2 regions of the Clostridium sp. D5 genome follow, and region 2 is predicted to be linked to the other one. Evidence: predicted binding sites of a transcription regulator. Region 2 holds the regulator's gene; the other holds the start of a gene.

Region 1 (16,239 bases), on a different contig from region 2:
AGGGTTGTCACCAGAACCTTATTCTTTTTGGCGATTTCTTTGTTCACTTCGCCGATCAGGTCATCGATCTGTCCTTCCACCGGACGAACAGTGACTTCGGGATCCAGCAGCCCGGTGGGACGGATTACCTGCTCTGTCCGAAGAAGCTCGTGTTCTTCCTCATAGACGTTTGGTGTCGCTGATACGAACATCACCTGATTAATCTTGCTCTCGAATTCCTGGAAATTAAGCGGCCGGTTGTCTTTGGCCGACGGCAGCCGGAATCCAAAGTCCACGAGGGTGGATTTGCGGGACTGATCGCCGGAGTACATTCCGCCTATCTGTGGAATGGTCTTGTGGGACTCATCGATCATGATGATAAAATCATCCGGGAAATAATCAATGAGAGTGTAAGGCGGCTGTCCTGGCGCGAGTCCGGCCAGATGCCGGGAGTAGTTCTCGATGCCGGAACAGAATCCGGTCTCTTTGAGCATCTCAATATCAAAGTTCGTGCGTTCGGCAATCCTCTGTGCTTCCAGCAGTTTATCCTGTCGTTTGAATTCCTTTACCCGCTCTTCCAGCTCTTTTTCGATCGCAGTCACTGCGCGTGCGATATTCTCCTTGTCCACAACATAATGGGATGCGGGAAAAATAGCGATATGCTTCAGCTCGTCTTTGATCTCACCGGTCAGGATGTCAATCTCTGTAATCCGCTCCACCTCATCGCCGAACCATTCGATACGGATGGCAGTATCCTCAGAGTAAGCGGGGATTACCTCCAGGACGTCTCCGCGCACCCGGAAGGTTCCGCGGTGGAAATCCATCTCGTTTCTGTCATACTGGATCTCAATCAGCTTGGCCATGACCTCGTCTCTGTCCCTGGTCATGCCCGGGCGCAGGGAGATCACCATGTTCTGGTAGTCCATCGGACTTCCCAGTCCATAGATGCAGGATACGCTGGCTACGATGATGACATCCCGCCGCTCTGCAAGAGCCATAGTGGCAGACAGCCGGAGTTTGTCAATTTCGTCGTTGATGGCGGAGTCCTTTGCAATATATGTGTCCGATGAGGGGACATAGGCTTCCGGCTGGTAATAGTCGTAGTAGGAGACAAAATATTCGACCGCATTATGGGGGAAAAACTCTTTGAATTCTCCGTAGAGCTGCGCGGCCAGGGTTTTATTGTGGGCGATGATCAGAGTGGGTTTGTTCAGCGCCTGAATGACATTGGCCATGGTAAATGTCTTGCCGGAGCCGGTAACGCCGAGCAGGGTTTCAAATTGATTTCCCTCTTTAAAGCCCTGCACCAGGTCGGCAATAGCCTGGGGCTGGTCGCCGGTAGGGGCATATTCTGATACTAATTCAAAATGATCCATAAACCTGATACCTCCATATATTAACAATTCCCTGAATTGGGAATTTCATACTCGTATAGTGTCAGATATGATTATAGCAGAGGTTTAAAAAAAAGTACAGAGAAAATCGAATGTTTGTTCTGTTTATTTAAGACAAATTATTTAGTGGCTGGAACAGACTGCTGAGAATTAAAACAGCCTCCAAAACATTGTTCTGGAGGCTGCTGCATCTCATGGGTTTTCATTTTATTTTTTAAGTTATGCCGAAGTTTTTGATATTGCTTTCGGATAATTGAAAATATTTTTCTTAACAATATTATAGTAAATAATACATACAATAATTGTACTTGTAGTAGCGGTAGGTGTTGCGAGAGACAGGTGGAACAGTGTTGCGCCTGCCATATGGCTGTAAATATAAGCCGCGGGAACACGCATAACCCATGAATCCCAGAACGCCTGGAAAAATACAAACTTTGTACGGCTGCAGCCATTGTAAAATCCCATAAAGCAGAATAGAATACCAACCTGTATACAGTCAACAGAGAATCCTTTGAGATACTGTGCCGCTGCAGCGATAACTGTCTGATCTGCAGTGAAGATCGAAGCCAGCGCATCGCCATGGAAACATACAAAATAGAATACGATCAGTCCGGTAACAACAGAAGTCCCCATACCATAGAACAGTGTTCTTTTGGCTCTTTCCGGCTTCTTAGCCCCCATGTTCTGTGCAATAAATGCAGACATAGACTGCATGTAAGAGATCGGTATCAGCAATACGAAACTGACAACACGCCATGCAATACCGTATCCGGCCGCCATGATAAGTCCCATGCCGTTTGCAAATGTATTTACAGCGAGAAATGAGATCTGAGTAACAAGATCTTTCATTGCTACAGGTGTTCCAATTGAAAACATCTCTTTGATCTTTTCTTTATCGAATCGAATGTAGCTTAATTTGAAGACAAATGGAAGCTTTGTGAATCTGATGATAATAATTGACAAAATAAGGCTTATGGCCTGGGCGCCTACGGTAGCTATGGCTACGCCCTTTACCCCCATATCAAATACGGATACTAAAACAACATCACCAATAACATTAATTACACAGGCAATAATGACGAAAACTAACGGAAGAATAGAATTGCCGATGCCTCTGAATATACAGCTTAGCAGATTATATCCGACAATAAAAATCAAACCGCTGCAGCATATTGATAAATACTGAACCGCAAAATCATGAGCTTCTACCGGCACGTTCATAGCATTTACCAATAAAGGTGTTATGACAACCATGATAACAGTTAAAATAACGCCAAAAACAGCAAATATACTAATTGAAGCTCCCATAGATTTAGCAGCGCTTTCGCCGTCATTTTCTCCTATGTACCGCCCAATAGCTACAGTCACACCCATAGCGAGTCCTGTGACAACGACCTGAAGGAGATACATGACATTACCGCCCGAGGATACAGCAGCACTCTCGGCAGGCCCGCAGTAACGGCTTATAACAATTAAGTCAACCGCACTGTATAAAGCCTGTAAAAACATAGAAATCAGAATCGGAAACGTAAACTTAAGAAATGGGGACAATATGGGTCCCGATGTAAAGGTATTTGTCTCATTATTGTTGCTCATCTTTAAACCACTCCTCTCATTAAGTGCAAAATACATTGAAAACCACAGATTTTGTTGATGCAGAAATAACTTTATAAACAACCTTAAGAACATACTCTCAGTATTGCTGCTAATCTTCAGCTTAGCTCTTTCTATGACGTCTCTACTAAAAAAGAGCCCTTGGTACCGGGCTGAAAATCAAAGCGCAGTTTCTGCAGGACACTTGCAGGAAGGGCGGACAGCATACTTAAAAAATAGGATATGAGCACTACGATACTCATACCAAACATCATTTTCCACCTTGCCTCCTTTTACAGTTTTTTATCACGTGATAACTTCTTTATAAAAATATTTTAGCATTTGTTTGCTTTTCCAAACAGTGAACACTGCACATGCATTCTTTAATATAAAAAAGGATAACTTCTGACTTTGCAAAAGTTATCCTTACATTTTCCATTTCATCCTCTCCATTTTCATAACAAGACAACGGGTATAGTTATATTATAAGGAAGTGATAGCTATAATTCAACAATTTATTATAATTGTTGAATGTATTAACATAAAAAACTTTAGAACTCAGCATACTAGCATCAGACTAGTATCATTAGGAAAAAAAGGTCGTATTCTGGCGTATGTATTTTTATAATCCTTAAGAAAAACTAAAAATACAAAAAAGGGGTTTCCATTTTTGGAAAAGTTTATTATACTATTGGTGCAAGTTGGGGAGAGACTGCACCGAGGAAACAAAGGAATTCATAATATACTTGAATGATATTTCTGCCGGAGGCAGAGAAGTACAAATGAGTGGAGATAAAGAGTAGTAAGGGTTGTGGAAGGGAGCGTTAATATGTCTGTAGATATCGGGATAGATTTGGGAACAGCCAGTGTGCTGGTGTATGTAAAAGGAAAAGGGGTTGTGCTGAAGGAACCGTCCGTTGTGGCATTTGACAGGGATACGAATGTCATCAAGGCAATCGGGGAGGAAGCGCGCCTGATGCTGGGAAGAACACCCGGTAACATCGTAGCGGTGCGCCCGCTGCGACAGGGAGTTATTTCAGATTATACTGTGACAGAGAAGATGATCAAATATTTTGTACAGAAGTCTCTTGGAAAAAGGACGTTTAAGAAGCCACGTATCAGCATCTGCGTGCCGAGCGGCGTGACGGAAGTCGAAAAGAAGGCTGTAGAGGAAGCTACATTTGCTGCAGGGGCAAGAGAGGTACACCTGATAGAAGAACCGGTTGCGGCGGCAATCGGAGCGGGGATTGATATTTCCAAACCCTGCGGGAATATGATTGTGGATATCGGCGGCGGAACCGCAGATATAGCGGTTATCTCCCTGGGTGGCACGGTGGTCAACACTTCGATCAAGATTGCAGGGGATGATTTTGACGAAGCCATTGTGCGCTACATGAGAAAGAAACATAATCTGCTGATCGGAGAACGGACGGCGGAAGATATTAAGATTAAAATTGGGACAACATATCCTCTTGTTGAGGAAGAGACTATAGAAGTCAGGGGACGGAATCTTGTGACAGGCCTTCCGAAAACAGTCACGGTTACGTCTTCAGAAACAGAAGAAGCGCTGCGGGAGGCGACAGGGCAGATTGTGGAAGCGGTAATTGCCGTGCTGGAACAGACCCCCCCGGAGCTTTCAGCGGATATTCTGGACAGAGGAATTGTACTGACCGGCGGAGGTGCCATGCTGCGCGGTCTGGAAGAACTGATTGAGGAGAAAACGGGGATTCATACGATGACGGCCGAGGATCCAATGAAGGTTGTGGCCATCGGAACCGGGCAGTTCGTTGAGTTTATGAGTGGCAGGAATGACTTCTAAGGGAGGAAGTCAGGGTGGGACAGACTACTTCAGACGGTACAGGATGCTGCCGGAAGGAGTCTGTCTTAATTTATGTTACGGAGGAGCCTGCCGGATGTCTGTAAGACATTTGGAAGAAGGAGAAGCTCCGGTTGGGAGGAAATTGTGGAAGTAGTCACCGGATATGTGGAGCACATTGTGTTCCGCAATGAGGACAATGGATATACTGTATTTAATCTGGAAAATGAGGATGGGGAGACTACCTGTGTCGGCAGTTTCAACTACATTAATGAAGGAGAGATGCTGGAACTCCATGGGGATTTTGTGAATCACAGTGTATATGGAAGCCAGCTCAAAGTGAGTTCGCATGAGGTGAAAGAGCCGGAAGATCTGGTATCCATAGAACGATATCTGGGTTCGGGGGCAGTGAAGGGTGTCGGTGCCGCACTGGCAGGACGGATCGTCAGGAAGTTTAAAGAAGATACATTCCGGATCATCGAGGAAGAGCCGGAACGGCTGTCGGAGGTGAAGGGAATCAGCGAACGGAAGGCCAGAGAGATTGCGGAGCAGGTGGAGGAAAAGAAGGATATGCGCCGGGCCATGATCTATTTGCAGAAATATGGCATATCCACAACCCTTGCCGTGAAGATATACAAACATTATGGAACGAAGCTGTATCAGGTACTGGAGGAGAATCCGTATCAGCTTGCAGATAATATAGAGGGGGTGGGCTTTAAGACTGCCGACGAGATTGCATCCAGGATTGGGATACATACGGATTCGGATTTCAGAATCAGGAGCGGAATATTTTATACACTGCAGCAGTCGGCCATGGAGGGGCATATTTATCTTCCTCAGCAGGTGCTGGCGGCGCGTGCAGGACAGCTTTTGGGAGTGGAGATCCAGGATGTGGAAAAATATATCATGGATCTCTGCATTGAGAAGAAGACGGTCCGTAAAGAAGAACAGGGGGAGATCAGGATCTATCCGGCCCATTATTATTATCTGGAACTGAACACGGCCCGGATGCTGCACGATCTGAACATTGACTGCAGCATGCCGGAAGATATGATGGAGAAACGGCTCAGGAAAGTGGAAAAGCAGGAGGAGATTTCTCTGGATCCCATGCAGCACAGAGCGGTGATAGAATCTATAAAACACGGCCTGTTGATTCTGACCGGGGGGCCGGGAACCGGAAAGACAACAACGATCAATACGATGATTCAGTTTTTTGAGAGCGAGGGAATGAGTATTCTGCTGGCGGCGCCAACCGGAAGAGCTGCCAAGAGAATGACGGAGGCAACCGGCTACCAGGCACAGACGATCCACCGCCTGCTGGAGGTCAGCGGGAATCCTGAGGAGGAGGGCAATGTAAATGGTTTTATACGGAACCGGCAGAATCCTCTGGAGACGGATGTGCTGATTATCGATGAGATGTCCATGGTAGACCTTCCGCTGATGCATGCCCTTCTTTCTGCAGTAGTGGAAGGCACACGTCTGATTCTGGTGGGGGATGTGAACCAGCTGCCTTCCGTGGGTCCGGGGAGTGTGCTGAAGGATATCATAGCATCGGGCAGATTTCCCGTGGTGACGCTGACGAAGATTTTCCGGCAGGCAGGTGAGAGTGATATTGTGGTAAATGCCCATAAGATCAATGCGGGAGAGCCTGTTGTCCTCAATAATAAGAGCCGGGACTTTTTCTTTTTAAAGCGGCAGGAGGCCGACGTAATTATCAGTGTGGTGATCACCCTGATTCAGAAAAAGCTTCCCAGATACGTAGATGCAGCGCCCGCAGAGATTCAGGTGATGACACCGACCAGAAAAGGCCTGCTGGGGGTGGAGCGGCTGAATACAATCCTGCAGCGGTATCTGAATCCTCCGTCGCCTGAAAAAGCGGAGAAGGAGAATGGACAGAGACTGTTCCGCGTGGGGGATAAAGTAATGCAGATTAAAAATAACTACCAGCTGGAGTGGGAAATCTGCACCAAATTCGGCCTTACTGTGGATAAAGGCACCGGAATTTTTAATGGCGATATGGGGATTGTGAAGGAAATCAATTCCTATGATGAGTCGCTGGTTGTTGAGTACGATGAGAAGAGACAGGTAAAGTATCCCTTCGAGATGCTGGAAGAGCTGGAGCTGGCATACGCCATTACAGTGCACAAATCTCAGGGAAGTGAATACCCTGCAGTTGTCATACCGCTTCTGCAGGGGCCGCGTATGCTGTACAACAGAAATCTACTGTATACGGCGGTGACCCGGGCAAAAAAATGCCTGACGATTGTAGGGAGTGAAGCGACATTTCAGGAAATGATACAAAACAAAAACGAACAGAATCGTTACACAAGCCTGGCAGAGCGTATACAGGAATTTTAAATCTGCTCTATCCACAGGTCTGCCCGTTTTGCGGCAGTATATCCGGGGAAGGCATCTGCAGTGTCTGTAAAAAGAAAATAATCTATATTCAGGAACCGCGCTGTATGCGCTGCGGAAAGCCGCTGGAAAAGGCGGAACAGGAATACTGCAGAGACTGCAGCAGACAGGATACCGTCTATGAACAGGGGCGGAGCGTGTGGGTACACAGGGAACCAGTTTCGCGGGCAATCTATAAGTTTAAATATGAGAATAAAAGAAATTACGGGCGGATTTTTGCTGGGGAAATGGCGGAACACTGCGGGGCGCAGATCAGGCGGTGGGGAATTGAAGAGATCATTCCGGTTCCGCTTCATCCCGCCAGAAAAAGAAAACGGGGATATAATCAGGCGGAAATACTGGCAGAGGAGCTGGGAGGTCTCCTGAACATACCGGTAAGTAAAGACGTGCTTTACAGGATACGCAATACCAGACCACAGAAAAGCCTGAATGATACGGAGAGAATCAGGAACCTGAAAGGGGCTTTTGCAGTGGCGAAAAATCAGAAGCTGAAGGAAAAAGTACTGCTTGTTGATGATATCTATACGACCGGCAATACGATCCGCAGAACTGCAAAAATGCTAAGGCTTGCAGGTGCTCAAAAAGTGTATTTTTTGACTATAAGCATTGGACAAGGACTCTGAGTATATGCTATACTAAAAATGATGTTTATTTGGAAAAAACTTAGAGGTGATGAAATGTTAGATAAAGAGCGCATCAGGCTGATGACCAGGATGGCGGAGTACGAGAACACTCTGGCGCCGGATGATCTGAAGATCAGCACTTATTACAAAAAGGATTATTCAAGCCTGAACACACTGATTACAGCGATCTGGATTACAATCGGATACGTTATGGCAGCCGGGCTGTTTGTGCTGTGCAACGTAGATGCTCTGCTGAAGGATCTGACAGTTGCAAAGCTGATTATTATGGCAGCTGTTGTCGTTGGTGCATATATTATATTGCTTGTGGTTTACTGTGTGTGTGCTGCCAGTTTTTATAAGTCGAAGCACAATAAGGCCAAACAGCGTGTGAAGAAGTATTACCGGGACTTATCCCGTCTGGGAAAGATGTGTATGAAGGAGAAAAAATAAAATATGAGTACTTTACTTGTCTGGAAAGAGCAACTGCAAAAAATATATGCGAAGTATTCCACATATATTATAAAAGCATTACAATTTGTATTGGGTCTGTGTGTGTTTGGCCTGATTAATTCCAATATCGGTTTTATGAAGGCGGCTTCCTCTATTGTGTGTACTGTGGGGCTTTCTGCCGTATGTGCATTTTTGCCTCTGGTAGTGATGGTTATTGCGGCTACATTGCTTGTACTGCTGCACTTATATACCTTATCCATGCCGATTGCTCTGGTGTCTCTGGTTATCTTTCTGATCATGTATATCTTTTATTTCCGGTTTACACCGAAAAAAGCATGGCTCGTACTGCTGACGCCCGTTGCGTTTGCGCTGAAGATACCATTTATTATACCGGTTGCCTTTGGATTACTGGGAACACCTATCTGTGTACTTCCGGCTGCGTTCGGAACAATCGTCTACTATATGCTGCATTTTGTAAAGATGTCATCCACAGCCCTTAAGGGCGGGGATGCCAAAGGACTGGTTGACAGCCTTATGGTTTTTACAAAACAGTCTCTGACAAATAAAGAGATGTGGGTGATGGTGATCGCGGTTGCGGTAAGCCTTCTGATTGTATACGCCGTGCGCACAAGATCTGTTGACCATGCATGGAAGATCGGATCTGTTTCCGGGGCGATCATAGCAATCGTTATCGGTGCAGCGGGAAATATTACACTGGATGCACATCTTTCATACGGCACTCTGGTAGGAAGCGGAGTCGCAGCTATATTGGTGGGGCTGGTACTGGAGTTTTTGTTCTTTTCAGTGAACTATTCCAGGACAGAGCGTATGCAGTTTGAAGATGATGAATATTATTATTATGTAAAGGCTGTTCCGAAGATCGTTGTATCTGCGCCTGAGATGAGTGTGAAGCATATCAATGAAAGACAGGAACAGAATGAAAAGCTGGAGACAGAAGACGGCCAGGAGACGGTGCTGATTCATACTTCTAATGTGCAGAGAGCAGCTGGGGGGCAGCCGCGTCCGCAGAAGAAGCGTCCGGTACCGAAGCAGGGCGAACGGCCGAAAAAGATCGATCATGCCAGGGCAGCCGATGAAATTCTGCTGACAAGAAGTCTTACAAAAGAATTGGGAATTAACCTTGAAGATCTGGAAGATAAATAATAAAATGATTAAAGGGAGTATCTAATAATTAAGACAGGAGGTGGCAGAATGGAACAGTGGATCAGAACTTTTTTTGACAACTATGTGAGCGACATGTACTTTCCGAATGTTCACCTGACAGATATCATAGAAATAATCATTGTAGCGGTCATTGTTTACGAGATTATGCTGTGGATCAAGAACACAAAGGCATGGATGCTTCTGAAGGGAATGATAGTTCTCGGTTTCTTTATACTGGCAGCGGCAATTTTTCAGATGCATACGATATTGTTCCTTGCCAGAGAATCGATCAATGTTCTGGCAGTTGCTGCTGTGGTTGTATTTCAGCCGGAGCTGCGCCGTGCGCTGGAAAAGCTGGGGGAGAAAAACCTTCTGAGCAATATCAATCTGTTTGACAGAAGCAGGGAAAACCAGCGGTTTTCCGATGAAACACGGGAAGGTCTGGTAAAAGCATGTTTTGACATGGGGAGTGTCTGTACAGGGGCTTTGATTGTAGTAGAGCAGGCGATTCGTCTCACAGAGTATGAGATGACAGGGATAGAACTGGATTGTAAAGTTTCATCTCAGGTTCTGCTGAATATATTCGAACACAATACTCCGCTTCACGATGGTGCGGTCATAATAAGAGGAAACAGAATTACATCTGCTACCTGCTATCTGCCGCTTTCAGATAATATGTCAATCAGCAAAGACCTGGGAACCAGGCACAGAGCTGCATTGGGGATGAGTGAAGTGAGCGATGCCCTGATTATCGTTGTATCCGAAGAGACCGGCCAGGTTTCTGTGGCGATGGGCGGGCAGCTCGCGAGAGGAGTTACGCCGGAATACCTTGCTACAAGGCTGAACCAGATCCAGTATAGAACTGCGGAAGGCAAGAAATTTACTATACGGAAAGGACGGCAGAGGCATGAAGAAATATAAGTTTACGAACAACCTTGGGCTGAAGATGATGGCTCTTGCCTTCGCTGCCCTGTTATGGCTGATCGTAGTGAATATAGACGATCCTGTGGAGACGAGTACTTTCCGGAACATTGATGTTACGGTACAGAATACCGAAGTTGTGACAAATGAAGGGAAGACTTATAAGATATTAGATGATACACAAAAAGTAAGCGTGACAGTGAGGGCAAAACGGTCTGTTCTGGCCAAACTGTCCAGCAGCAGCATCGTTGCAACGGCGGATATGAGCGAGATGCAGTTCAGTTCGCTGATTCCCATTACGGCTACCGTGCCAGGCTATGAAGGAAAGTACACTGCGGAAGCAACGCCCGGCAACCTGAAGGTGAAGGTAGAAGATCAGAAGAAAAATGTATTTCCGCTGAATGTCAGCGTATCTGGTACACCGAGGGACGGTTATGTGGTTGGCAAGACGACCACCAATCCTGAGAAAATCACTGTGCGCGGTTCGGAATCGCTGGTTAAGAGTATAGATAAGGCTGTTGCAAAAGTTGATGTATCGGGCCTGTCCAAGACGACAGTTCTGCAGGCTGAACTGGCGTACTATGACAGAAACGGCAATCCTCTTGACAAGACCCAGCTGAAGGATAACCTGGGTGAGGATGGAATCACGGTTGAGGTAGAGATGCTCAACACAAAGAATGTGACACTGAACTTTAATGTTTCAGGGGTGCCGGAAGATGGCTATACGTACAGCGGGCTGACCTGTGAGCCTGAGAAGATCCAGGTGTGCGGCACGGCGGAGGATCTGAGCGGATTTAATGAGCTGGATATTCCCGCTTCTGAGATAGATATAAGTGGGGCAACAGAAAAGATGGAGAAGACAATTGATATTGGTCCGTATCTTCCGGAGGGAATTGAGCTGGTGGACAAGACGGCAAATAACGTTGTCGTGACCGTATCCATAGAGCAGGAAGGAGCCCGTACCATTGAACTGCCGGTGGCATCTGTCAGGGTGATCAATGTGCAGGATAATCTGAGGGTTTCATTTGATGACAATACAGATATTGAACTTCAGTTTAAAGGTACCCAGGAGGCTCTCGATAATCTGGAAGTGAACAATGCGGTATATATTGACCTTAAGAATTATACAAAACCAGGTACCCATGAAGTGCCTGTGAATGTGGATCTGAATAAGGATGAGTCCAGCAGTTCCAATATTACTTTGACAAAGACCCCTACGGTAAAGGTTACTCTTATTGAGAAAGATAAAGAAGAGGAGCAGAGTGTAACAAAGGAAGAATAACGGGAGGAGAGAGCTCACATGGTAAGCGAAAAAGTTGCGATTAAGAACCCTACAGGCCTGCACCTCAGGCCAGCAGGTCTGTTCTGCAGAACTGCCATGCAGTATGGCAGCAAGATTACAGTAGAGAAAAAAACAAAGTCCGAGGATGTGACTGCAAATGCAAAGAGTGTATTAAGTGTGCTTGGAGCCTGCATCAAAAGCGGAGATGAAATTAACATCATCTGTGAGGGCGAGGATGAGGAAACAGCACTCAGAGAGATGGTACGAATTGTGGAGGACGGCCTGGGAGAATAGGACCCGGCAGAAAAAGGAAAAAGGAAAAAGGAGATAAACATGAGTAAAGCTACATTAGTGATCATGGCGGCAGGGATTGGAAGCAGATTCGGCGGAGGCATCAAGCAGCTGGAGCCGATTGGCCCCAACGGAGAGATCATCATGGACTATTCGATCTATGATGCCATGGAAGCCGGATTTGATAAAGTTGTTTTTGTAATCAGAAGAGATCTGGAAAAAGACTTCAAGGAAGTAATAGGAAACAGGATTGAGAAGGTCATCGATGTTGACTATGCCTACCAGGAAGTGGATGATATCCCTTCTCCATATAAAGAGCGGTTTGCAGGAAGAACAAAACCGTGGGGAACCGGTCAGGCGATTCTGTGCTGCAAGGATGTGGTAGACGCTCCGTTTCTTGTGATCAATGCGGATGACTATTACGGAAAGCAGGCATTCAAAGAAGGCTTTGAATATCTGACAGGAGAAACCGGCAGTGGCAATACGGAGATCTGCATGATCAGCTTTGTATTAAAAAATACACTGAGCGACAACGGAGCAGTGACGCGTGGTGTATGTAAAGTTGACGGGAACGGGATGCTGACAGATATTGAGGAGACTCATAATGTGGAAAAGATTGACGGACGTGCAGTGGCAAGGACAGAAAGCGGCGGCAGGGAAATTGATCTGGAATCCCCGGTATCCATGAACATGTGGGGACTGAGGCCGGACTTCTTCAAAATACTTGTGGAAGGTTTTGAGGAGTTTCTGAGTAAGACTGATGCGGAAAATCTAAAAGCCGAATACCTCCTTCCAACGATCATAGGGGAGCTGCTGGAAGAAGGGAAATTAACGGTCAGGGTGCTGAAGTCCGAGGATAAATGGTTTGGAGTAACTTATAAGGAAGATAAAGATGCTGTGGTTTCAGCGGTAAGGGGACTTGTTGATGCGGGAGTATATCCGGAGAAGTTATTTTAGAATTGGGTAAGAAGAAGGCATATGTATCTGAAAAGAGGATACATATGCCTTTATGCTTGAAGAACTCTATTGAGGTAACAGTTCAGACAGGTCTGAACTGTTACCTATTGACAAGGACAGGATAAACTATATATACTTAGCAGGTGGGAATTGTTCGAATACAGAGAGGAGAGGCTAGATGACAAAACACATAAGAAGATTTATTGCAGCAGTACTTGGAATTAGTGTGATAACGCTTGGCTTACCGGTAAGTGGGACAATCAGTTTTGCGGCAGCAGAAGACGGGGGGGCAGTTACACGGGATTTTCAGAATATAGATAACAGTGAATTCACGGGAGATTACGGCGATAACGCAGAAAACAGCGGAGAATCGGCGGCGGATAATGATGCAGTTGCAGCAGATAATGAAAAATATACGGAGAATAATGAAGAATTGCCGGCCGGCAGCGGCGGGGCCATATCACATAGTGATGATTTTACAGCAGATACCGGCGTTGGTATAGAAGGCTCAGAAGAACAGACAGACGGCGGCAAACGTGAAAACAGTTGGCGGTATGAGGATGGAAATCCCGTATCTGGTGTAGAACTCTATGCACAATCCCCAAATGCATGGGAAAAGGTGAACGGAGTCTATGTAAACAGTGCAGGAAATGTGATTGTCGGGGCTTCTAAAAAGGGCATTGATGTCAGCGAACATCAGGGTATGATTGACTGGGAAAAGGTGAAGGCTGATGGTATTGACTTCGCAATACTTCGCTGCGGATATGGCGATAACTATTCAAATCAGGACGACAAGCAATGGGCAAGAAATGTTTCGGAATGTGAGCGACTTGGCATACCATATGGAGTTTATATCTACTCTTATGCCACAAACACCAGCATGGCCAAAAGTGAGGCAGAACATGTCCTGCGTCTGTTAAAAGGCCATTCACCATCCTATCCGGTGTATCTGGACATGGAAGACAACTCAACTGCAGGGGTGGGAACAAAAATGCTTGGCAGCATCGCGAAAACTTTCTGCGATATGATTTCTAATGCCGGATACAAAACGGGGATTTATGCAAATCTGGATTGGTGGAGCCGGCTTCTGACAGACTCCGTGTTTCATAACGGTTCATGGTCAAAATGGGTGGCACAGTATAACACCACATGTGATTATGGCGGCAGTTATGATATTTGGCAGTGTACCTCATCCGGGAAAGTAAATGGGATCAGCGGAAATGTGGATCTGAATTTCTGGATGGATGATTCACTCCCTTTTAAAGATTTAAGCAAAGACAGCTGGTGTTATGACGCTGTTTATTATATGTATTGGAATGGATTGATGACGGGACTGAATTCAACAACGTTCGGTGCATCTGAAAAGGTAAGCAGGGGACAGTTTGTTACTATATTGTATCGTATGTCAGGATCACCCCAGGTGTCATATTCATCCAGATTTCCGGATGTAAAAGAGAATGAGTTCTATACCAGCGGTGCATTATGGGCGGCCTCGGCAGGGATTACAACGGGATATGAGAATGGGCATTTTGGCCCCGGGGATCAGATCACCCGCGAACAGATGGCGGTTATGCTGAACCGATACGCAAAATACAGAGGATATGGTGTATCTGCCAGCGGCAGCCTGGACCAGTTCCGCGATGGAGGTATGACCAGTCCATTTGCAGTGGAATCTGTGAAATGGGCTGTAGGGGCAGGTATCATCAGCGGAAATGGGGATGGCTCGCTGGCTCCTGGCAGTGCAACTGATCGTGCGGCATGCGCCACAATGCTGATGCGCTACATGACTGGAATAGAAGGAAAATAAAGAAATTAGAAGTGAGGATATGTATGGAAGTAACAATTATCATTCCAAATTACAATGGCAGACATTTTATGGAGCCATGTCTGAAATCTCTTGCCAGGCAAAGCTGTAAAGATTTCAGGATACTTGTTGTAGACAACTGTTCGACAGATGGCAGCCTGGATTTTATGAGAGACACATATCCGAACATACAAGTGGAAGCGCTGGATAAGAATTATGGTTTCAGCTATGCTGTGAATAAAGGTATTAAGATGGCTGACACCCCTTATGTAATATTGCTGAATAATGACACGGTTGTTGAAAAGCACTATGTAGAGGAGATGGTCAGGGCAATTAAAAGAAGCCCGAAGATCTTTTCTGTGAGCAGTAAAATGATACAGCTGCATCATCCGGAATTAATCGACAGTGCAGGGGATCTGTATACCTTGCTGGGGTGGGGGATCTGCCGTGGGGTTGGCCGGTCGGTGGAGAATTACAGAAGGCGTGATCAGATTTTTTCGGCATGTGCGGGCGCTGCAATTTACAGGAGATCTGTTTTTAAGATAATAGGTTATTTTGATGAGTGCCATTTTGCATATCTGGAGGATATTGATATCGGATACCGTGCAAAGATTTACGGATATCAGAATACTTACTGCCCGGCTGCTCTGGTGCGTCACGTAGGCAGCGGTACGAGTGGGTCAAAATATAATACATTTAAAGTGAAGTTGTCGGCAAGAAACAGTATTTATCTGAATTACAAGAATATGCCTGTACCACAGCTGGTATTGAATATTTTGCCACTGGCGGCCGGTTATGTAATAAAGTATTTGTTTTTCTGTAAAAATGGATTCGGAAAAGATTACTGCGAAGGCATAAAAGAAGGGCTGAATACATTGAGGGTATGTAAAAAAGTACCGTTTCGCTGGAAATTCTTTTTTAACTACTGCAGAATTGAATGGGAGCTTTTTGCCAATACGTGGGCTTATGCTGCAGACTGGGGGAAAAGAAAACTGAAAAGGAAGTCTGAAGGATTATAACAAAAGAGTAGAACCGGGGTCTGCAGTGGCTTAAAACACTGCAGACTCTGCTTTATCAGGAGAATTTACAGATGAGAATAGTTAATTTTTTAAAGAAAAACAGGACAGTTTTTATTGCAGCAGGGGTCTTATCGTTTTTGTGTTTTATCTATATGATAGTAAATCCGGGGATCTCCATAGATGAAGAAACCTGGATACAGATAGAGGAACCTTTTGCAAAATGGTTTGTGCAGGGAAGATGGGGGATTGATTTATTCAACTGTCTTTCCATGGATGGGGGACGATATGCACCCGTTTTATGGGACATTCTTGCTATTCTTCTGTGGAATGCAGGTGGGATGCTGTTTAGCTTTGCTTTATTCGGAAAAGACATAAAAAAAGTTCCTTTGTTCTTTTTTCAGGCATATTTTTGTTCCCTCCCGTTCGTGATGGGCGAGATGTTTTCCTTTTCCATGTTCAGTCTGCAGATCGCATCAGGTATGCTGAGTACAGCAGGGGGATTTATGTTCAGCGTTGAAGCAGCAGAAGAAA
Region 2 (16,239 bases):
TGCTACCATAGATTTACAAATTGGCATTATATTTGATCTCTAATTGTCAGTAATTTATTCTTTCGCAGGTAGAACTTCGTATAGGAGTACAATCACATGAAAAATAAGCAAAGAACGTGGACGGAATTTCTCTATGGGAAATCCATTGAACGGTGTTCCGCAGAGGTGTCTGTGAAAAACACGAACAATCTCAGGGCGTTTTCTGTTTTAGGCATTACAATGATGTCCATTGCCATTGCATTTGGCTGGATTATGCGTGATATTTTCACATTCAATACAGAGTTTCTTATTATGTGGGCATATTTTATAATTATGTATCTTGTAATAAGATTTTCGGGAATATATTTTAAAAATGCTACAAAAGCCTTTTACCTGTGGTTAATTCCTGTTATGGCAATGGGGATTATCATAGGTACTTTTGGAGACCCGGCGCAGCCATCAATAACGATTATGGTATTTCTGTGTGTACTGCCAATGTTTATTTTAGATAAGCCCTGGAGGATTATTCTGTTCATTCTTTCAAACGCAGCCATTTATACTGTATGCTGCTATGTATCAAAGACGATAGAGATGTTTATAGCGGATATGATCGATCTGGTGCTATTCACTGTACTTGGACTTGGTGTTAATTGCTTAATTCTGCGAGACCGGATTGATAATGTAGAATATGCGATGGAAATGAAAATCATGGCAGAGACTGATGTTTTAACGGAACTTTACAATCGTCGTGCCGGTGAGGAACGAATCAGACTTTTGATAAACCATTTCAAAATGGGGATGTTTTTATTGATTGATCTGGACAACTTTAAGGATATTAATGATATATACGGGCATGCAAATGGAGATATGGTACTTAAAACCATCGCCGCTTGCTTAAAACAGTCATTTCGGGAAAATGATGTGGTTATGCGTTTCGGCGGGGACGAATTCATGGTGTTTTCGCAAAACTTAAAAGATCAGGAGAACGCTAAAAAATGTATCGATCGTATGATGCTTAAAATTTCTGATCTTACTATTCCAGATATCCCGGATTATCGTTTTTCTGTCAGTGTCGGTGTTACATTTACTAATTCTAAAGATAGAAAAACATTTGAAACAGCGTACCAAGAAAGCGATGAAGCACTCTATGCTGCAAAGCGAAAAGGTAAAAATTCTTATTCTTTTTTTGGAGAATGAACATAAATAATAGACAAATGAATATATAAGAACATCTCTTTATTTTAAATGACCGCAAGGAGAACCAGGATGAAACGGAAAGTAAGGAATAACTCGTTATTTTTTGTTAAGATATACAGAAGGACATTTTTGATTTTCTCACTTATTTGTGCATTGATTGCCGTATTCAGTTTTCAATATTACCGCAATCTCTCATCCACGATACAGGAAGAAAGTGAACAGTATCTGCAGGAGATTTCCCGGCGTATCGGTGAAAATATAGACCGCACAGTCAGCAATACCTATTCCCTCCTGCACACTATGGCTGCTTCCCTTGAATACTCTGGCATTGATGAGATACAGCCTGCAAACGAACTTCTCCAGCAGCAGAAAAAAGGGTTAAACTACGAGCAGGTTTTTCTTATCAACGAGGATGGTACAGCGCATGATTTGAGTGATACACAGACTTTTCTGACCCTTGATAAGAATGTGCGGAATTCGCTGCTTAATGGGCTTGACGCTATGTCTACTGAACAGTATATACAAAATAAGGAGTATATCCTGTTTTCCGTGCCGCTTAACAATGTAAAAATTGACAATGAAAATGTCATTGCCCTTGCAGTGAGTTATGACCCGTCATCTTTTGACCAGGTACTTTCAATGAGCGCTTTTAACGACCAGTCCTATTCACAAATAGTAAACAAGAATGGTACAGTTATTGTGCGCTCTTCATCTCCTCATGCTTTCAAGAGCGGCTATAACATATTTTCAACATTGCAAAATGCCGATATCACGGCTCAAAAAAAATTGAGTGATGTGATTCAGGAAATCTCAACCTCAACTTCCGGACAGATCAGCTTTAATCTTGACGGAAAAGAAACATATATGATATACACTCCTGTCTCTACAAATGACTGGTACCTGCTGTCGTTTGTACCAGAGGATGTTGTAAATAAAAAGTCCAATCTTCTGCTGAAATCAACCTTGATTATTTGTGGTATGATAGCCGTTGCTTTTGCAGGATTGTCGGCATCACTGTTTTATATATTTAACAATCATAAACGCAAGCTGGAACAGATTGCATATGTTGATGAAGTAACCGGAGGCAATACAATTCAGCGGTTCTACGAGTCGGCAGCTAACCTGCTGTCTGAACACCCTAATAAACATTATGCGTTGGTGTATACCAATATCATCAAATTCAAGATATTAAATGATGAACTTGGCCGTATCAACTGCGATTCCATCCTAAGATTTATCAGTGAATTTCTTTGCAGTAAAATTTCGGAATATGAAGTTATCGGCAGGCAGTTCGCGGATAATTTCTGTATGCTGATTGAGTTTAATGACGAAGGCGACCTGCTAAGTAGATTTGGACAATGGTGCACAGAGGTGGAAGAAACCGCTGTGGAACAAAAGAAGCCCTGGAAACTGCCGCAAATGGAATTTGGTATATATGTCATTGAAAACACTACTACTTCCTTCCCGCAGATGATTGACAGGGCAAAACTTGCCCTTCGTGAAACGCCGCATACAATAGATAATAAACTGCGCTGTGCTTTCTATAACGATGCAGTACGCCGGCAGATGCTGCGTGAAAAAGAGCTGGAAGACAGAATGGAACCCGCCCTTAAAGATAACGAATTTATGGTGTTTCTGCAGCCCAAATATCGTCTTCCCGAAGAAAAGATCGGCGGTGCTGAAGCACTTGTAAGGTGGAAAAGCCCCAATGAAGGCATGATTTACCCGGATGAATTTATACCTCTGTTTGAGAAAAACGGATTTATCATCCGACTGGATCTGTTTGTATTTGAAACAGTATGTTCTACCTTAAGACGCTGGATTGATAATGGTATAGATCCTATAAGAGTTTCGATAAACTGTTCCCGCCTGCATTTTAAGGACAAGAACTTTATCTTTGAATATTGCCGGATTGCCGATAACTACAACATAGACCGCTCACTCATCGAAATCGAAGTAACCGAAGGCATGATATTTGATAATGACACCAGCTTTATTGATATTATCCGCAATATTAAGGAGACAGGATTTAAATGTTCAATGGATGATTTCGGAAGTGGCTATTCATCCCTGAATTTGATAAAAAACCTCCCTGTAGATGTGCTAAAACTGGATAAGATATTTTTCCATGGAAATGACATTGACATGAGCCGCACAGAAGCTGTTGTAACTAATATAATCAGAATGGCAAAGGCTTTGTCACTGGAGACTGTTGCGGAAGGTGTTGAGGAGCGCAGTCAGGTGGATATGCTGAAACGTGTAAATTGTGACTTTATTCAAGGTTATGTATTTGCAAAACCAATGGATATCCCCTCATTCGAAAAGCTGCTGCATGATGACAGGGAAAAAAGTCAGGAAGGCTGATTATGAAGATAGGTAAAAGGAATAAATATATACTTTGCTGTGTAATAATTGCCGCATTGATAATAGCTATAGTATTATCCCTGTCCCTGCGAAAAAAGGATATAACGGATAGCGGCGATGTTTTAACTCAAAAGCCTTCTGCCGAAGGAAAAACTACCATTAGTGTGCTGGTAAAATATGCATTTTCCATTAGCAGATTCGAGGAAGCACTTGAAGCACGCTTTCCCAACGTTAACCTGGTTCAAGTGGGTAACTACACTCGTGATATGGGAATTGATGAATACGCTGCACGTCTTGAACATGATGATATTCCAGATATTGTCATGACATGGCCTCTTAATGTGGGCGAAGAATACTGGAGTGAAACCCTGCTCGATCTTTCCGGCATGGAGTTTACAAATCGGTATAACACATCTGTGCTCAATGATATTTCAAGAGATGGAAAGCTGTATTATCTGCCGGGTCCTGCTCAGGTGCGCGGTATTGTATATAATAAGACCCTGTTTCAGGAGAACGGTTGGGAAGTTCCAACTGATTATAATGGTTTTGTTGAGTTGTGCAGGACTATTGAGCAAAGTGGTATTCGTTCAATTCAACTTGGATTTAAAAATAGTGAGGTGCTTGATACCGCATTTACTGGTTATAACTTCGGCAGCTATTTCAGCACCCCAAAGGACTTGCAGTGGATCGACAGCTATAATCAGGGAAATGGCAGCTTTGGCGAGCATTTCAGTGGCGCACTTGACGTATTTATGCAAATGGCAGATGCAGGGGTTTGGAAAAAGTCTGATTTGGACATCGACTATTCCGATCGTGAAAAGATGCTATTTACACGGCAGTGTGCTATGGTGGAAGATTCCGCATTAATGGCAAAAATGGGATACCAGCAAACAGGAACAACCGATGAATTCGCGCTGATGCCGTTTTTCAATCCCTACGATGAAGGCGATTGGGCCCGCCTGTATATGGTTTGCTATATTGGTCTGAATAAGCAGTTAGCCGAACCGGAAAACAAGGACAAATATGATATAGTCATGGAAATTATGAATTACATATCCACTCCTGATGGACAACAGGCTCTCACAGCGGATACAGACGGCATGTTCTCAAGCCTTATAGGGTTTGAACAGAACATCCCGTCCGAGATGGATGCGCTTGTTCCAGCACTTAGTAATGGGCGGTATGCAGTGTTTCCTACCCTGAAAAATTCACAGCAGGCTTTGCGTACAGGACTTGCAGGCCTTCTTGACGGCACTCTGACCAAAGAAGACGTAATTACCATGGTAGACAAGCAGAACGTCAATCCGCCTGCGCCTGCAGCAGCGTTGGTATTGGGCAGTGCAAGCGAGGATTTCACACTCACTGAGACCGGCAATTTTGTTGCAGATACAATGAAGGAATGGGGAGACAGCGAGTTTGCTCTGTTTTTAGATAATGGTAAGGACGGTAAATATAATGGCAAGGGTGTCAGCGGTCGGATCTATGGTGGTGATATAACACTTACTGATATAAACCGTATTATGCCTGATTTAAAATCCAACGATAACGGGGCGTTGTGGAAGGCCACTATCACAGGCGAAAATCTTCTTAAAACACTGGAATACTCGATCAGCGTTGAGAACAACCAAAAGGGGTGGTTTTACTATATATCCGGACTTAAAATGAAATTCGACCCAACTGCAGAGCCTGGTAACCGGGTGAAAAAGATTACTGCGTCAGATGGCACCGAAATCGACCCAGAACGCATTTATACGATTACTGTAACTGAAGGCTCAGTGCCGGAAGAATACCTTGAAACTTGTGAAAAATCCAATATTTTATCGTATGACGTTGTATCCAAAGCCGTTGAATCTGCCGCTCTCCTCTCTCCTGTCCGCGACGGGCGATTGGTTTTCGTTCATGGTATGAGATAAATAAACGAGACAGTCTGCGGGGTGTTCTGCAGACTGTCTCTGGGTGAGTTTATATATCAATACATAGGGATGTATATTGATACCTTTATCTATATAACAGTAAATAGTAAATTGATCCTTCTATAATAACTTCTGTCACTCAGCTTTGTTTATCCAGCGGCCTGTCAGACTTTCTTTCACCAGTCTGTTTATTCCTGGCTATTGAACTCCGTGTCGTTATAGGCAATCATGATATTCTGGCCCGCCTGAATATCATCTGTGCTGAGTGAGTTCATCTCTTTTAATACCATGACGTATTCTGTAACTGATTTGTAGTCTTCTGTAATATATTCTTCAGCGATATCCCATAAAGTATCTCCCGGCTGAATCTCAATACTCTTAAAATACTTAAAGTTAACAGGTTCCTCTGTACGGCTGCCGTGTGCTGAAATCAAAAGATTTCCGAACAAAGTGCATGCTCCAAATATAAAAAATACTGCTGTGATACATAATACCAGGATTCTCTTATGATCTACCGTGCGCTTCTCAGTTACACATACCATTGAACGATTTCTTTCTCTCCTCATCTGCGGCTCCCCCCGTTATAACTCTCTTTTGATTAATTTATTCCCTCTCGTTATGCTGTATCGAACATTTGTTCTTCATGCCTTAAATTATATAACACGAACAAATGTTTGTCAATACTGTTTTGCTGTTTTTCGAACATATTTTCGCAACAAGTGTTTGCTTTTTAATTTTAACTATGGTACTATGTTTATAGAATGAGTTGAGCTGTCGGGTTTAACGGATTAAGGAGGGTTATATGTCACAGGGTAAGATCAGCAAAAAGCAGCTGGAGATATTAGAATACATAAAATCACAGATATTAGAACGGGGATTCCCCCCTGCTGTACGCGAGATTTGTGAGGCTGTTAATTTAAAGTCTACTTCATCCGTACATTCTCATCTTGAGACATTGGAGAAGAACGGATATATAAGGCGTGATCCAACGAAGCCCAGAGCCATAGAGATATTAGATGATACATTCAACCTGACCAGACGCGAGGTGGTGAATGTTCCGCTTGTCGGCCGTGTAGCCGCAGGGGAGCCGCTGCTGGCCCAGGAGAACATTGAGAACTACTTCCCGATCCCCATGGAATTCATGCCGAACAAGCAGACCTTTATGCTGACTGTAAAGGGCGAAAGTATGATCAACGCAGGAATTCTGGACGGCGACATGGTACTCGTAGAACAGGAACATACCGCATCCAACGGTGATATGGTAGTTGCACTTGTAGAAGACGGGGCCACCGTCAAGACCTTCTACAAAGAAGAAGGCGTATACCGTCTCCAGCCTGAAAACGACTACATGGAGCCTATCATAGTAAAAGAAGTCTCAATTCTTGGAAAGGTTATCGGAGTCTTCCGCTTTTTCTAAAAGCATATCCTGAGCGGGGATATCTTTATAACGCCAGACTAATTAAACAAAGGCAATATCAAATAAAGACACGCAGCCTCAAGGCTGCATGTCTTTATCACTTTTCTGCTCAATTATTGCACGCTTGTGTTTCTAATGACTATAATCCTAACTGCATTCCGTCGGGATCCCTTTTCGGTCTTTTCTGATCTGTTCCAAAATATATTCGCTTATCTGAGGTGGCTCCGTATATGGACGTGCCAGATAATATCCCTGCATATAATCAACGCCCAGTTCCATCGCCTTATGCATCTCCTGTTCCATCTCTATTCCTTCTGCAATGACTTTGATATTCCGCTCTTTTGCATAGGAAATTGTATTTTCCACAATCTTCTGCTTATCGATATTAAGGTGAATGCCGGATATAATCTCTCTGTCAATTTTAATATACTTAGGGGCAAGTTCAATAAGGATTCTTTCGCCATTATACCCGCTTCCATAATCATCCAGTGCAAAATCGGTATTCCAGCGGTTCACAAGAACCCGTTTTACATCCATGGCTTCTTTATCCGTCTCTGCATACTCGGTAATTTCAAATACAAAATGATCCAGATACCCTTTGCACTCGGATTCGATAAACTCAATCATCCGGTTGCTCAGCCTGTAATCCGCCAGCGAATTAATAAATACTTTGCAATCCGGTTTGATCCGTTTATTTCTAACATGCTGAACAAATGTGGAAGTTGCCATTTTCCATGTCAGTTCTTCTACTTTGTCCAGTTTATGTTCTTCCCTTGCCAGTGCCAGGATTTCTGCCGGATTGCGTAATGTCGGCATTGTTCCCCTCATAAGGGCCTCATAGGCATATATCTCTCCGGTATGCGCATCTACGATGGGCTGGAAATAATACTCTACTTTTTCACGTTCCAGAAGCTCTGTCAGCTCCCTGCGGTTCTGTGATATATATTCTTCGCTGTGATAAGCACCCAGGTCAAAATCGCTGATTTCACCTTTAGTAGAGTGTTTCACCTGATACATGGCAAAATCAGAATACTGCAGGAGCTGCCCGTAATGGCGGGAATCTCTTGGATACCAGGAAATACCTCCGGACATTTTTAATTTCAGCCGCTGCATGGGCGGAAGCAGGATATATTCCTGATCAATCCCCTTTTTCAACCCCGAAAGAATCCGAGTGATCTCCTCCTCCGTATCGTATCCATAAAAGAAAATATAGAACTCATCCCCTGAATTACGCGATATAATCGTGTTGGAAGGTGTATATTTGCGGAAACTGTCCGCAGCAGCCTGGATATATTTATCACCGTAATCATGCCCGAACTTGTCATTGATCTGCTTCAGATTATCCAAATCCATCATAACCAGCGCCGCCTTTTTCAGACATGTCTCGCCTTTCTCAAAGAGCTGCTGCATAATCCGCTGGAATGCCCTCCTGTTTTTCAGGCCTGTAAGAAGATCATGGTCGCGTTCGTGTTCAATCAGCTGCTTCTCCTGTATGGTTTTTGTAATATCCTCCACAATCCCAATTACTCTTTTGTCTTCCAGGCTGGAATAACTGAGCCTGATATAAATTTCCTTTTCCCTGTATGGCATTTTATACAGTACATAGTCTTCGGCTTCCTCCTCTTTATAGACTTCCAGCTCTTTCATCTCTCTGATGAATGACTCCACATCCATATTCCTGGCAGAAACAATCTCTTTGCCAAATATATGAAAAAAGCCATCCGTCATAAAGAGAGTTTTACTATTCATATCAATCTCAAATCCTGCTATCCGTATACTTGCTTTGTTCAGGATCTGTGTAAACTTCGTTGCAGAATCTATCACATCACGGCTCAGCTTTTCAATAGACTCTTCCAACTGATCAAACTCATAAATATTCGTCCTTGGGAGCCTTATTTTTCTCTTCGTGTCCATCCGCTGTATATTTTTTGAAACCAGGTGGATCGGCCGGGATATCATAAAACTTACAAGCACGCTGCCAGCTATCCCCATAATGATTGTCAGAATAATTGCAACGATAATATAGGACATAATATGACTGGAAAACTCAGTCAGATCGTGTTCCTTAACTGCTCCTGCAAGTCCCCACTGGTCGGATTCGAAGGGGCCGTTGGAATCATAAAGCTGCAGATATTCCATATCCATATTATAGCGTTCATTATCAGTCCCGGTGAAATAAAGCTCTCCGTTATTTGTACTTGACACATCCAGGATTTCCATATTTGGTACAATACTATCGTCGGATGAAAAAACGGTCATATAATCTCCTGTTTTCGCATCTTTTACAATAAGCAGATAGGAAGAAGGCTTATCTTTCATTAGTTCTTCGGATGGAAGCATCGTAGCAAGATAATCCAGAGTGATTTCCATCCCCAGAGTACCATAGACTTTACCTGTTGAAGTAATCAGAGGTACAGTGTAGGATATCATTATCTTATCATCGTCCGTGAGCGTATGCGGCTTCCCCCAGTAACCCAGTTCTGTCAGCGAAGCTGCTTCAGGGTTCTTATAGCCCTGTTCCTGGGGATTCAGTAATAAGTCGTAAGTCTCCTCATTTTCCGCTTTAAATATAAACTGCGGCTTCCATGCACTGTCCGTAGCAATGTCCAGGCTATGTACAAGGTCAACGGAACCTCTCTCGATCAGCAGATCGCTGTTGCGGACAGAAGCGCTTGTATCGGGATCCAGATCCCGGAAATAGACGCCCGGCCGCGAAAATGACTTCTGCTTCCTCAGCATTTCCGGATCATCTGTATTAAAAACAACAAATGCTCCGGTCACTTTATTGGAACGAAGCATTTCGATCAGATTTCCGGAAATCTCTGAGACAAGCGGGAAACAGGCATCAGAGTTTTTCCCTATATTATCAAGGTCGATCGTACCGTCCTGGTCAAATTTTTCCGCCGTCTCATTGATAACCTGAATTGTATAAGAGACATTGGACCAGCTGTTGATCATCTCATTCTGCAGGTAACTTGTACGATTTGATACCTTTCCCTGTACAATGCCTTTGGCATTCTCATCGAGCTCCTGGATTGCTCCCCCGAATATAAAAGTTCCCGAAAGAAGCATCACTTCAGTTAAAGTAAGGAGGACCATGGGAATCAGCATTCTTCTCAGTATAGGCTGTGCCTTTCGTCTGTTAATACGCATTCCGCTATGCCCTCCTCTCTTCAATCTGCCATACGTTTTATGCAGAACCGGATTTTATTTATTGTCCACCAATTTTTCCAGAGAAGCCAGCGTCTCCTCATACCAGCTTTCAAAGTTCTCATCTGTATCAAACTTGCTGACAGCCTCTTCTCTGGACACGCCGCCTTGTATTGCGGTTTCTACCGCTTCTCTGTCCGCGCTTGCTTTGTCTGACAATGAATACTCCAGTACATTACGTGCATCAGTGCCATTTTCAAAGGCACGGGTCGTATATAATGTAGTTTCTTCAATCTGTGTCAGAGAGGCATCCAGAACCTGAATAACGCTGTCATCCGTGCTGTCAATACTTTTATTAATGAGCTCTTTGTCATTGGCCTCTTTTTTAACAGGCAGATATCCGGACGTTACCGCAAACTTTATATTGCGGTCCGTATCTGTAAACCATTTCAGGAATTCCACGGAAGCTTCTATCTCCGCCTTATCTTCCTTTTCCATGACAACCATACCGGCACCCTGCTGTACAGAATACTTTTCGCCGTCTTCAAAGCGCGGACACTCAAAAGCCTGCATCTCTATCGGATATGTATTTTCATCATCCAGGGTTACCTGATCCGGGAAAAATGTTGCTCCGGCTGAAGAGCCGACAAATGCCAGTATATTTCCAGTCTTTATATCGTCACTGCGGAACTTTCCGGAGGAAGCAAAATAACCATTGATATAGGGCACGTAATAATTATCCCAAAGCATTCGTACAATATCCTTATCAAAATTCAGGGCCGGCTTACCGTCCTTGACAGAGAAAATCTCTGTACCCAGCTGGCGTGCCCCTATGATAAAGTAATTGGCCATGGCGTCTCTGCCAAAGAAAGCAATCCCGTCATCCGGCTTATCTGTTATGCTGTCTGTCCATTCATAATACGCCTTTGATGTAGCTGTAATTCCTTCAATTGTGGAGATATCCTCAAGAGAAGCACCTGTAGCATCAGCAAACTTATCCCAGTCTGTCTTATTCAGCATAAAAACTTCTGTTGCTTTGGCAATCGGGAATATCTTCAGGGTGTCCTCTGAAGAAAATTTACCTTCATCAATATAGCTGTTCATATATTCACTGATCTCATCCTCAGTCATATATCCCATCAAATCCACAGCCATGCCTTTCTGATCTACCGCATAGGCCGTGTCTGCATAAGCCGCAAATACATTCGGGATATCCTTGGCTCCCACTTTTCCGTCGATGGAGGCCAGAACATTCTCTTCCAGGTCAGCCACATTTCCAAGACTGGATGCCTTCACCTTAATCCCCAGTTCTTTTCCCCGGCTCTCATTGAACGCTGCCACCAGCTCGTTAAATGCATCCTGCTGTGCACCATTATAATAGTGCCAGACCTCAATTGATACCGGCTTCTTCGGATCCAGCAGGCTCTCTTTTTCTTTTGTTTTTTCTTCTGCAGAAGAACACCCGGCTGTCAGGCAAAGAATGGCAGCTGTTATTAAGCAGACTGCAGCTTTATATACGCGCTTCATCATTGTATCTCCTTCATCCGCTTACCTGTTACAGCGCCTCGATATCTACATCCACCCCGTCACGCCAGATGCGTTCCAGATCATAAAACAGTCGGTTCTCCTTATCGAAAATGTGCACGATAATATCGCCGAAGTCGAGCAGCACCCAGCTTGCAGTTCCATAGCCTTCACGCTGTTTTAGTACGAAGCCCGCTTTATGGAGGCATTCTTCAACATTGTCAACCAGAGCCCTCACCTGGCTTTCATTACTGCCGTTGGCTATTATGAAATAATCCGCAAGCACGGAGACACCGGCAATGTCTATCACCTTAATGTCCTCCCCCTTCTTTTCATCCAGCGCTTTACAGGCGATACGCGCCATTTTTCTTGCCTGTTCCATACATTAATCTCCTTTACCTTCTTAATTTGTGTGATAAAATTCATAAGTTCTGACAGTCGCCGGGTCAATCTCCCTGCCCACATTCTGCAAATATGAAATAGTAGAACCGGCACTGAGCGCCACCGCCCTGTTCAGATTTGAAAATGCTGCACTTCTCACTTCACTCAGAACAGGAATCTCCTGCCTGCCCGGCTCGATATAGTCGGCGATGTAAATGATCTTCTCAAGCAGCGACATCTCCGGCTTTCCCGTGGTGTGATAAGTGATAGCGCCCAGGATATCAGAATCCTTAATATTATATTCATGTTCCGCAAGATATGCCCCCAGCTTTGCATGTATCAGGGCAGGCATCTTTCTCTCAGACTCAGTCAGCGTAATATTGAATTCCCTGCATAATCTGATCTGTTCCTTGCCGGAGCAGTACTTTCCGCAGTCATGAAGCAGCCCAGCCAGCATAGCTTTGCTTATATCCGCGTCATGACACATGGCAAGCGAAGCTGCGGTATACATGACTCCCAGCGTATGCTCATAGCGTTCGGGTTTTAATCTTTTCTCCAGTTTTTTTTGAATTCCCGTAATATCCGTCATGACTCCACTTCCCTGTATAAATGATGTTCTTTTATATATTCAGCCACTGCGTCAGGCACAAAATAATGTACCGTCAGTCCCTTCGCAGCCCTCTCCCGGATCGTCGTTGAAGAAATCTCAAGAAGTGGTGCCCGGAGCAGTTTAATATCGGCCCCATACGTCTCTTTCAGATATACAATCTGTTTCTTCATATCTCCCACATCCTTGTCGTCTCTCATGGCAGCGAGTATCGTACAGGTAGGAAATATCTCTTTGAAATACTTCCACTGTTCAATGGAAAACAGAGAATCTGCTCCCAGTATAAAATAAAATTCGTTGCCCGGATACTGTTCATGGAACTCCAGCATCGTCCGGTAAGTGTAGGAATGAACCCCTGCCCTGGCCTCGTGCAGGGACAGCTTAAAGTGCGGAGAACCGCTGATCGCTGCCCTTACCATCTCAATCCTGTGAGTGAGCAGGGTGTCCATCTCTTCTGTATCTTTGTGAGGTGGATTACCATTCGGTAAAAACCATACTTCGTCCAGCTTAAACTCTTCAAAGGCAAATTCACCCAAAAGCAAATGCCCTATATGGATCGGGTCAAATGTGCCTCCCATGATGCCGATTCTCATAAAATCCTCCTACGGAAGTACGATCTTTTTCTTGTCGTCTTTTCCTTCCCTGTATAATACAATCTTCTTGCCGATAACCTGTACAACCTGGGAACGTGTCCGTCCTGCAACCAGTTCTGCCAGTTCTCTCGGATCATCTGCGCAGTTCTGCAGGACGCTGATCTTAATCAGCTCTCTGGCTTCCAGGGCTTCTGAAATTGCTTCGGTAAGTCCCGGAGTAATACTGGACTTACCGATCTGAAAGATCGGGTCCATTGTCATGGCAAGGCTTTTTAAATAAGCTCTCTGTTTTGTTGTCATTCTATTTTATCTCCTGTTTATTTATAATAGTCAAACTGTAAACCGTACATCTTAACTGTTTCACCCTCCTGGATGCCCGCCTGTTCCAGGTCTTTCAGGATGCCGGAATCTTTTAAGAACTTCTGGAAGAACGCAAAGCCCTTCTCAGAATCCAGGTTCGTGTAACCAAGCATCTTTTCGATCTTCGGACCTTCCACGACATACAGTTCGCCTTCTTTCTCCACTGTATAAGGCAGATCTTCATAGATCAGCTCATCCTCAGGGAAATATTCCTGCTCAAACACAACAGGCTTTACATCCATATTCTGGAGCTGTCCGCTCACATAATATAAAAGCTCTGAGATTCCCTGGCCGGATACTCCTGAAATAGGGAATACTTTCATTCCTTTTGGCTCAAATTCCGCCCTCAGCCTGTCCACAGGATCTTCATCTTCGCTGTATATCAGGTCTGTCTTGTTGGCGGCAATCACCTGCGGACGCTTTGCAATCTCTGGATTATAGGCTGTCAGTTCTGCATTGATTTTATAGATATCATCCACCGGGTCACGGCCCTCCGTGCCCGCCGCATCGACCACATGGATCATCATCTTTGTCCGTTCGATATGGCGCAGGAATTCATGTCCGAGTCCGATGCCTTCGGAAGCTCCTTCAATCAGTCCTGGAATATCTGCCATAACAAATCCCTTGGCGCCTTCCAGATCTACCACTCCAAGATTCGGATTCAACGTTGTAAAGTGATAATTGGCTATCTTCGGATCGGCATTCGTAACCCGGGAAAGCAGCGTTGACTTTCCGACATTCGGAAATCCAATCAGGCCAACGTCTGCGATGACCTTCAGCTCCAGGTTTACCTCCAGTTCCATGGCCGGCTGTCCGGGCTGTGCATACTTCGGCACCTGCATGGTGGAGGTTGCAAAATGCTGATTGCCAAGTCCTCCTCTGCCGCCTTTTAAAACGATCTGGCGTCGGTTATCCCCGGACATATCTGCAATGACTTTTCCTGTTCTCGATTCTTTCAGTACGGTTCCTTCCGGTACTTTCAATACAAGATCTTTACCGTCTTTTCCGTGGCAGCGGCGCTTACCGCCTTCCTCGCCGTCGCTGGCCGCGTATTTTCTTTTATGACGGAAGTCTACCAGCGTATTCAGGCCCTCATCTATTTCAAAAATCAGGTCGCCGCCTTTTCCCCCATCGCCACCGTCCGGTCCGCCGTTTGGAACATAAAGTTCCCTCCGAAAGCTGCAGTGCCCGTCCCCGCCTTTTCCGGATCTTATGAAAATTTTCGCTCTATCTGCAAACATATTATATATCCTTTTCTATTATCTATTTTTTTCCAATTCAATATCTTTCTTATTATATCACAACATAATTCCTTTTACTATTCATAATTCCCTGATTTCACATATCCTATGTAACAGTTTAGGCAAGCCTGAACTGTTGATATTTCTCAGAATAAAATAGAGTTTCGCTTGCGAAACTCGCGCCTGCGGCGGTCGCATCGCGACATCTACATCTTACGCCGCAGTGCGCATCCCGCCGGGAGGGCTTTATTATCTTATAGGCGAACTTTCCTATAAGATAATAAACAGGCCTCAGACTGTTAGGTCTGAGGCCGTGTGTGCTAAACTAATTATTCAGCTACTGGATAGATAGAAACCTGTTTCTTATCTCTTCCTTTTCTCTCGTATCTGACAACACCATCTACTAAAGCAAACAGTGTGTCATCTCCGCCGCGTCCTACATTCACGCCTGGATGAATTCTTGTTCCACGCTGTCTGTAAAGGATATTGCCGGCTTTAACGAACTGTCCGTCAGCTCTTTTGGCACCTAATCTTTTAGACTCAGAGTCACGGCCGTTCTTGGAAGAACCAACTCCCTTTTTATGAGCAAAATACTGAAGGTTCAACTTCATCATGGTTATTACACCTCCTCGAAGATAATATCAATGTATGGTTCATATTCGCTGTCATCTTCTATTTCTCCCAACCCAAGAATCATAGTCTTTAACAGCAGATCAGCATCATGTGTAGGCTTCTCACCGGTAAATCTGAACTGAATCAGCCCCTGTGCATCTTCCGAGTCATCTGTCACAACAGAGATCTCATCAGATGTATATCTCTCAATCGCATTTATCGTATTGATAATCAGCGCTGAGGCCGCTGCACATACAATGTCCATACCCTCATCAGAGTATCCGGCATGTCCCTGTGCATCAAAACCTACATATTCATGCTTGTCAGTCTTATAAATCGTTACTTTAATCATTCTGTCACCGGGTTATGCGTTGATCTTGTCAATCTTAACTGCAGTATACTGCTGTCTGTGACCATTTTTCTTATGGTATCCAGATTTTCTCTTATACTTGTAAACGACAACTTTTTTAGCTTTGCCGTCGCCAATTACAGAAGCTGTAACTGTTACACCTTCGACTGTCGGATTTCCAACAACAAGATTGTCGTTGTTCACTGCAAGTACCTGGTCAAATGTATAAGTCTCGCCAGCCTCTACCCCAAGTTTTTCTACTTTAATGATATCGCCTTCGGCTACTTTGTACTGTTTACCACCTGTTGCTATAATTGCGTACATATGGCACCTCCTATTATCATTACTCGCCAATTACGGTGTCTGTCAGAACGACAGAACTTATAAACCTCATTGCGCGGCATACCGTTGTAGTATAGCACACGAAAATTTATTAAGTCAATAGTTTTCTGGCATTTTCGTCAAAAATCCTGTTTTTCTCCGTCTCTGTGAACGGAAGCCTGTTCATGTATTCTGCAGATTCTGCCTGCCCGGTCCATGGAGAATCTGTAG

What was found. Region 2 encodes LexA, which represses DNA repair genes until DNA is damaged. Its sites were predicted from a motif close to CNAACANNTGTTNG; they were not measured.
Region 1: the regulator LexA is predicted to act here: its motif matches at 1,463-1,476, upstream of uvrB (excinuclease ABC subunit UvrB).

The regions. Positions count from the first base shown of each region.
Region 1 is NZ_GL870818.1:138,024-154,262, forward strand. Features, by position in the region: gene uvrB (excinuclease ABC subunit UvrB) at 1-1,355, opposite strand, end outside; gene HMPREF0240_RS19075 (MATE family efflux transporter) at 1,593-2,969, opposite strand; gene HMPREF0240_RS24505 (hypothetical protein) at 3,101-3,241, opposite strand; gene HMPREF0240_RS19080 (rod shape-determining protein) at 3,796-4,785, shown strand; gene HMPREF0240_RS19085 (ATP-dependent RecD-like DNA helicase) at 4,930-7,140, shown strand; gene HMPREF0240_RS19090 (ComF family protein) at 7,245-7,820, shown strand; gene HMPREF0240_RS19095 (hypothetical protein) at 7,875-8,270, shown strand; gene HMPREF0240_RS19100 (hypothetical protein) at 8,274-9,434, shown strand; gene cdaA (diadenylate cyclase CdaA) at 9,483-10,355, shown strand; gene HMPREF0240_RS19110 (CdaR family protein) at 10,342-11,637, shown strand; gene HMPREF0240_RS19115 (HPr family phosphocarrier protein) at 11,656-11,931, shown strand; gene HMPREF0240_RS19120 (sugar phosphate nucleotidyltransferase) at 11,971-12,885, shown strand; gene HMPREF0240_RS23580 (S-layer homology domain-containing protein) at 13,064-14,692, shown strand; gene HMPREF0240_RS19130 (glycosyltransferase family 2 protein) at 14,716-15,708, shown strand; gene HMPREF0240_RS19135 (glucosyltransferase domain-containing protein) at 15,780-16,239, shown strand, end outside.
Region 2 is NZ_GL870814.1:288,507-304,745, forward strand. Features, by position in the region: gene HMPREF0240_RS14875 (GGDEF domain-containing protein) at 172-1,176, shown strand; gene HMPREF0240_RS14880 (GGDEF domain-containing protein) at 1,246-3,540, shown strand; gene HMPREF0240_RS14885 (ABC transporter substrate-binding protein) at 3,543-5,453, shown strand; gene HMPREF0240_RS14890 (LysM peptidoglycan-binding domain-containing protein) at 5,642-6,019, opposite strand; gene lexA (transcriptional repressor LexA) at 6,256-6,870, shown strand; gene HMPREF0240_RS14900 (EAL domain-containing protein) at 7,018-10,023, opposite strand; gene HMPREF0240_RS14905 (extracellular solute-binding protein) at 10,078-11,550, opposite strand; gene rsfS (ribosome silencing factor) at 11,576-11,926, opposite strand; gene yqeK (bis(5'-nucleosyl)-tetraphosphatase (symmetrical) YqeK) at 11,948-12,514, opposite strand; gene nadD (nicotinate-nucleotide adenylyltransferase) at 12,511-13,125, opposite strand; gene yhbY (ribosome assembly RNA-binding protein YhbY) at 13,135-13,425, opposite strand; gene obgE (GTPase ObgE) at 13,443-14,726, opposite strand; gene rpmA (50S ribosomal protein L27) at 15,056-15,340, opposite strand; gene HMPREF0240_RS14940 (ribosomal-processing cysteine protease Prp) at 15,346-15,690, opposite strand; gene rplU (50S ribosomal protein L21) at 15,703-16,011, opposite strand; gene HMPREF0240_RS14950 (amidohydrolase family protein) at 16,121-16,239, opposite strand, start outside.